Regions from separate parts of the Spartinivicinus ruber genome, predicted to be linked through region 2. Evidence: predicted binding sites of a transcription regulator. Region 2 holds the regulator's gene; the other holds the start of a gene.
What was found. The regulator LexA, encoded in region 2, represses DNA repair genes until DNA is damaged. The targets are predictions, from matches to a motif close to TACTGTNTANNTANACAGTA.
Positions count from the first base shown of each region.

Region 1: recA (recombinase RecA) is a predicted target of LexA. The motif match lies at 3,314-3,333, and genes of this name have one in related genera.

Region 1 is NZ_CP048878.1:4,748,962-4,754,783, forward strand. It holds gene G4Y78_RS21640 (lysophospholipid acyltransferase family protein) at 1-654, opposite strand, end outside; gene G4Y78_RS21645 (beta-ketoacyl synthase chain length factor) at 654-1,445, opposite strand; gene G4Y78_RS21650 (regulatory protein RecX) at 1,715-2,185, opposite strand; gene recA (recombinase RecA) at 2,230-3,252, opposite strand; gene pncC (nicotinamide-nucleotide amidase) at 3,404-3,892, opposite strand; gene mutS (DNA mismatch repair protein MutS) at 4,089-5,822, shown strand, end outside.
Region 2 is NZ_CP048878.1:2,877,634-2,883,455, forward strand. It holds gene G4Y78_RS13650 (dihydrodipicolinate synthase family protein) at 1-109, shown strand, start outside; gene G4Y78_RS13655 (glycerate kinase) at 218-1,354, shown strand; gene G4Y78_RS13660 (oxidoreductase) at 1,358-2,389, shown strand; gene G4Y78_RS13665 (SulA-like leucine-rich domain-containing protein) at 2,428-2,886, opposite strand; gene lexA (transcriptional repressor LexA) at 3,201-3,797, opposite strand; gene G4Y78_RS13675 (TetR/AcrR family transcriptional regulator) at 4,173-4,829, shown strand; gene G4Y78_RS13680 (L,D-transpeptidase) at 4,863-5,342, shown strand; gene nagZ (beta-N-acetylhexosaminidase) at 5,374-5,822, shown strand, end outside.

The DNA.
Region 1 (5,822 bases), 1.9 Mb from region 2:
AACCTCAACTAAGAACTTTACTTTTCGATCAGCAACCTGATACCACTTTTCCTGTTTTGTTAGGGTCGTGGGCTGACAACTTATCTCTACCAAGCGAATATCCGCTTGGGCTCTTAATGCAATATTAGCTGCACCCCGCTGAAACCGAACAGCTTTACCTGGAGTGGTGCGCGTTCCTTCAGGAAATAAAATTAAACAACCGCCCTTTTTTAACGAATCTCGACATTGCAAAATAAGAGCCTCTGTATCCTGATTGCTAATATAACCAGCCGCTTTGACCACACCACGTAAAAACGGATTACGCCAAAGCGCCTGTTTTACCACACAATCCGCTTGTGGCAAGGCGGCAATCAATAATACTACATCCAGCAAGGAAGGATGGTTTGCAATAATAATTCGTCCCTTATCCGCTCTTAAGGTTTCCAGCCCTTTGATTTCGTAACTCATTACTCCTAAATAGTCGAGTAACTTGAGATAAAAGCGAAAACTCCAACTAATCAATTGCTGTGCACGATAGCGCCGCAGCCATTGGTCACGCCAAATTAAGTTAATTAGAGGAAACACCAATAGCGCTAATAAGAAACCTCCAATGCCAAACAATAAAAAGCTAAAACCAGTCGCTAGCACTCGCCAGATCAAATAGAGCTTCTTCATTACAAGTGCTCGTACTGCCACACCATTCGATCAGTGGTTACTTGTAACTGCTGATTTTCAGATAACAGGAGGCGAATAAATGCCAATGCCGGTGAGATTAACTGCTTTTGCTGAGAGCCAGCCTTTTGATAACTAAGCTGAACTGGTCTACCTGCTTGCTGGGATAGTATTAAACCCAAGCTAAAATAAGAACTGGACTCATCCTGAAACGCCTGATAAAAATCAGGCAACGGCATATGGGTAAATACCAACAGTACTCTATTCACCCCAGGCGTAGATAATTGCGATACAGCTTCTATCAAACTACAAGGAAAAGTATCCTTACCAGCTGCCAAAGCGGTTGTAGCAGCATTATCATTGAATAATACCCCATACCATCCTGCAGTGCTGTTATGGACTGACAAACCAAACTCGGTGGGTGATAGAGGCTCATTTACTGCTAATTGTTGAAGCATATGCTGCATCCGCTGAGCCTCACCATGTCGACTGGCAAATACTGTACGTACTGACGAAACTTCAGTTTTTTCCAGACATTCATGAGCAACAGCTAAAGCCATTTTAGCTTGCAGACTTAATCTTCTTCGCTGCCTAGCTGGTAACCAAGCTAAATCCGGCTGATTTTCAGTGACTGGTATCTCTGTTGCCCCCTCAGCCCACTGCTGCCAAGCGGCTTGATTGCTCAGGCCAGGAGCCCAGGCAGACCAGTTTTCAATTGAAAAAGTTAACTGCTGCATAATAATTGAGACTAGCGTTATTTCCCAATTCAAGCGGCCAAAACTACTGCCTAACATGGCACACCATGCGCCACTGACAATACCCGCTTACTTTCACAGGGTTATATGGGTGGCCTATGATCTACTAAAAACAAGTTAAAAGATAGGGGCTAGTCATAACAGCCTTGCATAGTAACCAGTTTCAAGGGAGACCAACAAAAAAGCGGGTACTATATCACAACCACCTGCTTGTTGAGAGCCTCGTCAAAACAATTTGGTGTTCTGCAAAGATTTATGAAAGCTCATCAGAATGCTCAAAACTTTCGATATCTGATGAAATATGGTGGCTAGAAGAATGACTCAGATGCAGTTTTTAGTGCTTGCTGGACTATATCATAGTCAAACCCACGTTGAATTAAATAGCGCTGCTTTTTTGCTATTAATGCTACATCGCTCCATTCAGCTACAGGATTAAACTTTTTTGCTAATGCAGCAACCGCTAATTGCAACCAGTCAATTTTCTGATTAGCTTCTAACACAGCCTCGACCATTGATTGCTCAATGCCTTTTAGCTGCATTTCTAGTTGAATGCGTTTTGGCCCCAAGTTTTTTTCAACACACCGACGAAAAATAGACTCTGCTGCGCGTTGATCAGACAAGTAACCTTCTTCACTGAGACTATCTAAAACGACTGACACTTGTTCTCCAATAAAGGAACGCATTTTTAATTTTTGCTTTAACTCTTGGGTCGAATGTTCACGACGAGCAAGCAGCCGTAAGGCTGCTTGTCGGATTTTATGAGGAGAGGAATTATTCATCAGTGTAGATACAAGTTATTTATAATATTTCCTACAACGTACCATTACACTTCTTCTACAACTGTCTCCTTTGATGGTGTTTCTATACCAAAGTGTTGACGGATTTTTTGCTCGATTTCAGTAGCTATTTCTGGATTATCCAGCAAGAACTGAGCAGCATTAGCTTTACCCTGGCCAATTTTATCACCGTTATAGGAATACCATGCGCCAGCTTTATCTATAACTCCTTGTTTAACACCTAAATCAACCACCTCTCCCATATGATAAATACCTTTACCATAAAGAATTTGGAACTCAGCCTGCTTAAATGGTGGTGAAACTTTATTTTTGACTACTTTGACCCGAGTCTCATTCCCAATCACCTCATCACCCTGCTTAACCGAGCCTATACGACGAATATCCAACCGAACTGATGCATAGAACTTCAAAGCATTACCACCAGTCGTCGTTTCAGGGCTGCCAAACATGACACCAATTTTCATACGGATTTGATTAATAAAAACAACCAGACAATTCGCTTGTTTGATATTACCGGTAATTTTACGTAACGCTTGAGACATTAGTCGGGCTTGCAAGCCAACATGTGCATCACCCATATCTCCTTCAATTTCTGCTTTGGGCGTTAATGCCGCTACTGAGTCAACAATAATCACATCCACCGCACCAGAACGAACCAGCATGTCAGTAATTTCCAATGCCTGCTCACCAGTATCGGGCTGAGACACATAAAGATCATCCACATTGACCCCTAGTTTTTCAGCATAAACAGGATCTAGCGCATGTTCCGCATCAACGAATGCGCAGGTAGCTCCTTTTCGCTGAGCTTCCGCAATGACCTGCAAGGTTAATGTGGTTTTACCTGAAGATTCTGGTCCGAAAATTTCAACTATTCGCCCTCTTGGCAGGCCACCAATCCCCAAAGCAATATCCAATGACAGTGAGCCAGTGGATATGGCAGGAATAGCTTCACGCTCATGGTCACCCATGCGCATAATGGCACCTTTACCAAACTGACGTTCAATTTGACTTAACGCTGCACTAAGCGCTTTCTTTTTGTTATCATCCATTAACTCACCTCGCCTCATAAGTTATAGATTCAATTTAGTAATCTGGTAAGTATCAGTGAGATACTGTATATTTACACAGTATTATTTCATACAACTTTATACTCAGCCAGTAAAATTTGCAAAAAAGTTAATCAATTTTTTAACAACAGGTTTAACTATTAAAGTGCTGTAGAATACCTTTTAATGCCTCAACCACAGCTTGCTTACGAACTTGCTCACGATCACCAGAGAAATGAAAACAGCAAGTTATCGTGGGATGTTCATGCAGTTGCCAAGCTATCCATACTGTGCCAACTGGTTTTTCTGCACTTCCTCCTTCAGGTCCTGCAATGCCGCTAATAGCAACAGCAAGATCTGCTTCACTGTGAGCAAGGGCACCATCTGCCATTTCGATTACTACTGCTTTACTCACTGCACCAAACTGAACCAAGGATTGTGCTGAAACTTCCAGCATTGACCGTTTAGCTGCATTAGAGTAAGTGACAAACGCACCTTCAAACCAGTTGGAGCTACCTGCAATTGAAGTCACAACTTGAGCGACCCAACCCCCGGTACAGGATTCTGCGGTAATTAGCTTCAGTTGCTGATCGATTAAAAACGTTCCTACTTGCTGGGCAAGTGCTTTTATTTCATCACTCATCGCATTTCACTTTTATCAAGTTTCGTAAGACTATCAATTACGTTAAGAAGTCAGTTGCAGACTATTTAATCAGTGAATCCTATATATACAACAATTGTTTTCCCAAATTAAGTTACATCCTAGGCTTAATCTAAAGCCATTAATTGCGTAGAATTATCGCCCCATTTCCTGTCACCAACAGAGCAATTAGTATCCAATGGCAAAAGTAACAACCCAAGCTTCAAAACATACGCCTATGATGCAGCAATATTTGCGGATCAAACAGCAACATCGCAATGAGTTGGTGTTTTATCGGATGGGTGATTTTTATGAGCTTTTTTATGACGATGCCAAAAAAGCCTCTCAATTGTTGGATATTACCCTGACTGCACGGGGAAATTCTGGCGGAGAGCCAATTCCAATGGCTGGCATTCCATTCCACTCAGCAGATAACTACCTGGCCAAGCTAGTTAAACTTGGTGAGTCAGTAGCCATCTGTGAACAAATTGGTGACCCTGCTACCAGTAAAGGTCCGGTAGAACGAAAAGTGGTAAGAGTTATCACCCCCGGAACCGTCAGTGACGAAAGCTTGCTGGAGGAGCGTAAAGACAATCTGTTAGCAGCATTCCATCAAAATAACAATCAATATGGCATTGCAACATTAGATATCAGTAGCGGCCGATTTCAGGTGGCAGAAGTCTCGGGAAAAGAGGCATTTTTAGCTGAATTAGAGCGATTAAACCCAGCAGAAATATTAGTGAGTGAAGACAGCCCTTTATTAGAGCAGCTTAAAAGTAGATCAGGAGTGCGCCGTCGACCAGTATGGGACTTTGATTTTGAAACAGCATTTAAAATGTTAACCCAACAGTTTCAAACCAATGACCTAGCAGGGTTCGGCTGTGACCAGTTAACCATTGCCATAGATGCTGCTGGGTGCCTAATGCAATACGCGAAAGAAACCCAGCGAACTGCTTTACCTCATATTCGCGGGCTGAGTATTGAGCGCCATGAAGAAAGTGTTATTTTAGACGCCGCTAGTCGTAGAAACTTAGAATTAGTAACCAATTTATCTGGAGGCAAAGAAAATACCCTGGCAGCCGTATTTGATAAAACAGCCACCTCGATGGGCAGCCGATTACTTTGCCGCTGGATAAACCGACCGTTACGAAATCAAGTTGAACTCAAACAGCGCCAGAAGGCAGTAAGTGCTTTATTGGCTGACTACAGCTATGAGCCATTACATCAAGCATTGAAACAAATTGGCGATATTGAGCGGGTACTAGCACGGGTAGCACTCCGCTCCGCAAAACCACGGGATCTGGCAAAGTTAAGGGATGCACTTCTGCAATTACCAGAGTTACAGGTTCAGCTGGCTAATATTCAATCCCCTCTCATTCAGCAACTGGGCCAGATTATTAGTGAATATCCGACACTTGCTGCGTTACTACAAAGAGCTATTGTTGATAACCCTCCCGTGGTCATTCGTGACGGAGGTGTTATTGCGGATGGCTATGATGCTGAGCTCGATGACTTACGCAATATCAGCGAAAATGCCAGTGAATTCTTACTGAAATTAGAGGCTCAAGAAAGAGAAGCAACAGGACTATCGACTTTAAAAGTGGGCTATAACCGAGTTCATGGCTACTTTATTGAAATTAGTCGCCAGCAGGCAGAACAAGCCCCTACTCACTACATTCGTCGGCAAACCCTCAAAAATGCCGAGCGCTTTATTACCCCTGAATTAAAAGAGTTTGAAGATAAAGCACTAAGCAGTAAAAGCCGGGCACTGGCCAGAGAAAAAGCCCTTTATGAGGGTTTACTGGAATTACTGTTAGAGCATTTAGCTCCCTTGCAAGATACCGCTGCAGCAATTGCTAAACTGGATGTCTTACAAAACCTAGCGGAACGTGCCGACAATTTAAACTTGTCCAAACCAACCTTATCGTCAAAG
Region 2 (5,822 bases):
TTATGCAGAGATATTTCGATTAGCAGACCAAGCAGGTATTTTAAGAGATCCGGTATTAGCGGTGAATCGAATGAATCAATTGAAGGCTGTTTATGGATTATATGACTAATAGATTTAGGGTGTCGTGAAATGGAGCTTTCTCACCAAAGCTATCGAATCTGGCGTACTAAAATCAAATGGTGTTAACAGGTCATAAATACTTGATAGAAAATAACCAATGAAAATTGTCATTGCACCTGATTCTTTTAAAGAGAGCCTATCCAGCATTGAGGTAGCGGATGCTGTTGCGCAGGGTATTCAACAAGTGTTGCCTGATGCTGAGTTAATTAAACTACCCGTAGCCGATGGGGGTGAAGGGACGATTGATGCCATGGTAGCTGGTACCCAGGGTAGTAAGTTTACTTGTCGCGTAACTGGACCAATGGGAACACCCGTTGACGCCTGCTGGGGGGTATTGGGTGATGGTGTTACAGCAGTGATTGAAGTGGCTGAGGCTGTGGGTTTGGCGAAAGTACCAGTTCAGCAACGTAACCCGTTAAAAGCCACCAGTTATGGTATAGGAGAACTGATTATTGAAGCACTGAATGCCGGTGCTAAACAATTTATCCTCGGTCTAGGCGGAAGCGCCACCAATGATGGAGGGGCTGGTATGTTGCAGGCGTTAGGTGCAAGATTATTAAATACCGCAGGGGATGTAATTTCGCTAGGTGCAGAAGGGCTGGCTAATTTACAACAGATTGACTTTAACTCCTTAGATAGCAGGCTAGAAAATGTTGAATTTAAAGTCGCTTGTGATGTAGATAACCAATTATTAGGCCCTACAGGTGCTACCTATACCTATGGTCCTCAAAAGGGTGCTGATGAGCCTATGCTGCAACAGTTGGAAAACCATTTAAGCCATTTTGCTAAAGTCATGCAACAAGCACTCAATCGGGATATTGCTTCAACACCGGGATCGGGTGCTGCTGGTGGTTTAGGCGCTACTTTATTAGGGGGATTTAATGCCCAGTTAGAAAGTGGTGTTGATATTGTGTTAGATACTATTCAACTGGAAACTTATTTATCTGACGCGGACCTAGTGATCACTGGCGAAGGAAAAATAGACAGCCAGACTATTTATGGTAAAACGCCGATTGGTGTTGCTAAACGGGCTAAACAATATAATTGTTGTGTAATAGCATTAGCAGGTAGCATGGGAGCTGGCTACCAAGCGGTTTATCAGCAAGGGATTGATGCAGTATTTAGTGTGGTACCAGGGGTAATGAATTTAACTGATGCTTTAAAAACTGCCGCACAGAATATTGAAGACACTGCATTTAATATTGCCAAAATTGTTAAAAGTTTTAAGGTTTGATAGATGATAAAAACAGGTATTATCGGTTATGGTTTTTCTGCTCAGACTTTTCACTTGCCTTTTATTAACTATTTAAAGGAGTTTGAATTAACAGCTATCAGCTCAAGTAAAAGAGAACAAGTATTAGCCGATAACCCTGATATTCAGGTTTATGATACAGCCGAACAATTAATTCAAGACGATACAATCCAGTTGGTGATTATTACTTCACCTAATGATACCCATTATGAATTCGCTAAGCTGGCATTACTCAGTAATAAACATGTTATTGTTGAGAAACCCTTTGTTACGCGAGTAGAACAAGGGGAAGAATTAATTTCACTAGCAAAAACAAAAGAACTGATACTGTCGACTTATCACAATCGTCGCTGGGACGGTGACTTTTTAACCATAAAACAATTAATCGATTCGAAAGCACTGGGTGAAATACGTTTATTTGAATCTCACTTTGACCGGTTTAGGCCAATCGTACGACAACGCTGGCGCGAACAAGCAGGTGAAGGGACGGGGATTTGGTATGATTTAGGTCCTCATCTGATAGATCAAGCGTTATGTTTATTTGGCTGGCCGATGGCACTGACTGCATGTTGTCGAAGGTTAAGGGAAAACTCACCAACCACTGATTATTTCCATGTTCAATTGCATTATCCTAATCATGAAGTGGTGTTACGCTCCAGCCCATTTTCTGCAGGGCCTGGGTTGCGTTTTCAATTAGAGGGAACCAAAGGTAGTTTTGTAAAGTATGGCCTTGATCCACAAGAAGAACAGCTAAAACAAGGGCTTTCGCCTCAGCATGAAAATTGGGCAAATGAAGCAGAAAAAAATTATGGGACCTTGTTTCAAGAAAATGGGGAAAGTATTCATCCCACGCAAGCAGGAGGATACCAGCATTATTTTGCTAACATTTCAGACGCAATTTTGCAAAATAAAACAGTGGCTGTAACTGCGCAGCAAGCGTTAGCAGTAATTAAAATAATTCAGTTGGCTGAACAGAGCAGCAAGACCGGTCAAACGATTTCATTGGTTGGTAAATAATCTTCTTATCTTGTAAGTAGCGCAAAATAATAGGCTGGTTAACGTTGTCTAATATTAATAACATGGCAGTTACCCTTTTTTGCTGCAATCTCTAAAGCCGATAAGGTAGCTTCGTCCAACACCGGTAACCAGCTAACTACCGTATGACTTTTACCTAGAGATAAAGCCTGTAAAGTTAGGTCCTTAATAGAGCCTTCATTGGTTGCTGTTAGAAATAAAACCTGTTTGTTATTAATGTATGCATCCTGTAGCCACTTCAAGGTAAGCTTGTGGTACTGCTTTGAGCAGACAACCGTTAGCCAGCGCTGCTTTTCATGATGACTTAGCTGGGCCAACATAGGTGGAATAAACGATGTCAGTGGTACGCGAGCAGAAGATAAAATAATTTCTGTAATATGAGTAAAGCCGCTGTGACTCGTTGATAGAGGAAAGTGAGGTGGCTGACTAGGTGTACTACAGTTGGGCTTGGAATCATTTTCATTGCCACTGTACTCCATGAGATTAATTCCTATTATCATGTTCGCTAATTATGGCTGGAGTGTATCACTGACAAAAAATTTATATCTTTGGCCTAATTCACTGTGTTTACCATATTGGAGTAGATTGTGGATCAGAGTTGATGAAAATGTGCAAAACTGCAGAATAAGTCGCAACAAGTTAATTGTGCATGGTTTATTGGCAGCTTAATTGAAGCGATGAAGGAGTTGAAAAAATAAAGAGTTGCGAAAACAGTTAGATATGACTAACTAAAAGCTAACATCGTTAAAAACTCTTTTGCCTCTCCTCATAGGGGAGAGGCGTTGGTAGCATCTTAGTGTCTTATTACCCCAACACTAATGCCTTCGATAGTAAAGTTTCCGTCGTGCAAATCCACTTCAATGGTGTTGAATTCGTTATTTTCCGGGTGGAGTAATACAACATCACCTTTGCGCTCAAACCGTTTGACAGTGACTTCATCTTCGATTCTAGCCACCACAATTTGACCATTATGTACATCGGATGTTTTATGTACTGCCAATAGGTCACCATCAAGAATACCGCAGTCTTTCATGCTCATCCCTTTTACTGTTAAAAAATAATCAGCTTGGGGCTTGAAAAAGTTGGCGGGTATCTGGCAGTAGTTGTCTATATTCTGTTCGGCTAAAATTGGAAAGCCAGCAGCTACTTGACCCACCACTGGGATGCCTTGCTGGGTTTCGTTAGGGATGCGAATGCCACGAGATGTGCCTGCAATAATTTCAATAGCGCCTTTGCGGGCAAGGGCTTTGAGGTGTTCTTCCGCAGCGTTTGCTGAACGAAACCCTAGCTGTCGGGCAATTTCTGCTCGGGTGGGTGGGAAACCCGTATCTTCGATATGGTCTTTAATAAATTGAAAAATCTCAGCCTGTCGGGCTGTTAGTTTAGCCATTGAGATGGCTCCTTATACGCATTTGGATTTTTGCTGTTTTATATGCTTCAGCTTATCTAATAATGCTTTAGATAATTGCAGGCTAACACTGCTGCTGTGATTTTATACAGTTACTGTGATTATATCCAGTTTTGCCTATCCTTCAATAGTTTTCAAGTACCTTGTTGTTTTTTATCAGGGTGTTTCCTTACTTTGTAGCGTTCAATATCACTTGCAGGAAAAGGGAAAGCCTGCTTGACTTGTATACGTATTAAACGTATGTTCAAAACGTTTGAAGATTATAACAGGCCCTAGCCCAAATATTTCTCAGCTTTTACGACAAGTTTTGATGAGGGTAGGGGGCTAAGGTTTTTAATTAATTATTTTAAATTTGTTATGGCACAATCAGAAACTGTTGAACGAATATTAGATGCTGCAGAGGCTTTATTTGCAGAAAAGGGGTTTGCCGAAACGTCATTACGGACTATTACCAGTAAAGCTGGAGTAAACTTAGCGGCAGTGAATTATCATTTTGGCTCTAAAAAGGCGCTCATTCAGGCTGTATTTGCACGTTTCTTGGAGCCTTTTTGTAAAAAACTCACTTTGAAGCTTAATGAATTTGAAGCATCATTAGCCGATCGTCAACCCACTCCAGAACAGCTGCTTAATCTGCTATTTCAGCAAATACTCTCTGTAGAAGCTCGAGGCAAGAATGACCTATCGGTGTTTATGCGCTTGCTAGGACTAGCTTTTAGCCAGTCTCAAGGACATCTACGCAAATACCTTGAACAAGTATATGGAGATGTGTTTCGCCGTTTTGTTAGTTTGGTCGTGCAAGCATCACCAGATTTACCACCTGTAGAAATTTTCTGGCGTGTTAATTTTATGGTTGGTTCAGTGGCATTTACTATGTCTGGATTAGATGCTTTACGGGATATTGCTGAAAGTGAATACAACGAGCATACCTCTGTACCTGCGGTTATGAAACGACTGGTGCCGTTTTTAGCTCAAGGCATGAAAGCTGATTTGCCTGCTACCAGCCTAGAGGTTTAATCGTTTATTTTACATGCGTGTGTACGGTGAGTGATGCCTGTTATTTATGTTTCCATTGCCGAACAAACCCTTAAATTGTTTGATGATAATCAACTGATTAAACAATACCCGATTTCTACAGCGGCGAATGGAACTGGCCAGCAGCAAGGCAGCTTTCAAACCCCGTTGGGCCGACACCTTGTTCGAGCTAAGATCGGTGCTAACTGCCCATTAAATGCTGTATTTGTTGGGCGACGATTTACAGGGGAAGTCTATGATGAGAAATTAGCCAGTCAGTTTCCCCAGCGCGATTGGATTTTAACCCGTATTTTATGGTTAAGTGGACAGGAACCTGGTTATAACCGCTTGGGGAAAGTGGACTCAATGCGACGGTATATTTATATCCATGGTACCCCTGACACAGAACCAATGGGAATACCCGCCTCCCACGGTTGTATTCGGATGCGTAATAATGCAGTTATTGAACTATTTGAGCGTATGCCAGTATATACACAAGTGATAATTGAGCCTTAATTTCAGTAAACAATAAACATTGGTAAATCCTATGCCAGGTCAGGTAATTGTTGATTTAGCAGGAATATCGCTAACGGATGACGAGCGTTGGTTGTTAAACCAGCCTGCGGTTACTGGGGTGATTTTATTTGCCCGTAATGTGGTAGATCGCCAGCAGGTATTAACATTATTGGAATCAATCCGAGCAGTACGGCAAGATTTATTAATTACGGTTGATCAGGAAGGGGGGCGGGTACAACGGTTGGTTAATGGTTATACCAAACTACCCGCTGCCTGTCGGCTAGGGGAGCACTATCAACATAATCCAGTTGAAGCCTGTCAATTAGCAGAAGATTTAGGCTGGTTAATGGCCAGTGAGGTGATTGCCTCAGGCATAGATTTAAGCTTTGCACCCGTTTTAGATTTAGGTTTACCCATCAGTCAGGTGATTGGTTCTCGTGCATTTGCAGAGCAGCCTAAGACCGTTGCTGAATTAGCCTG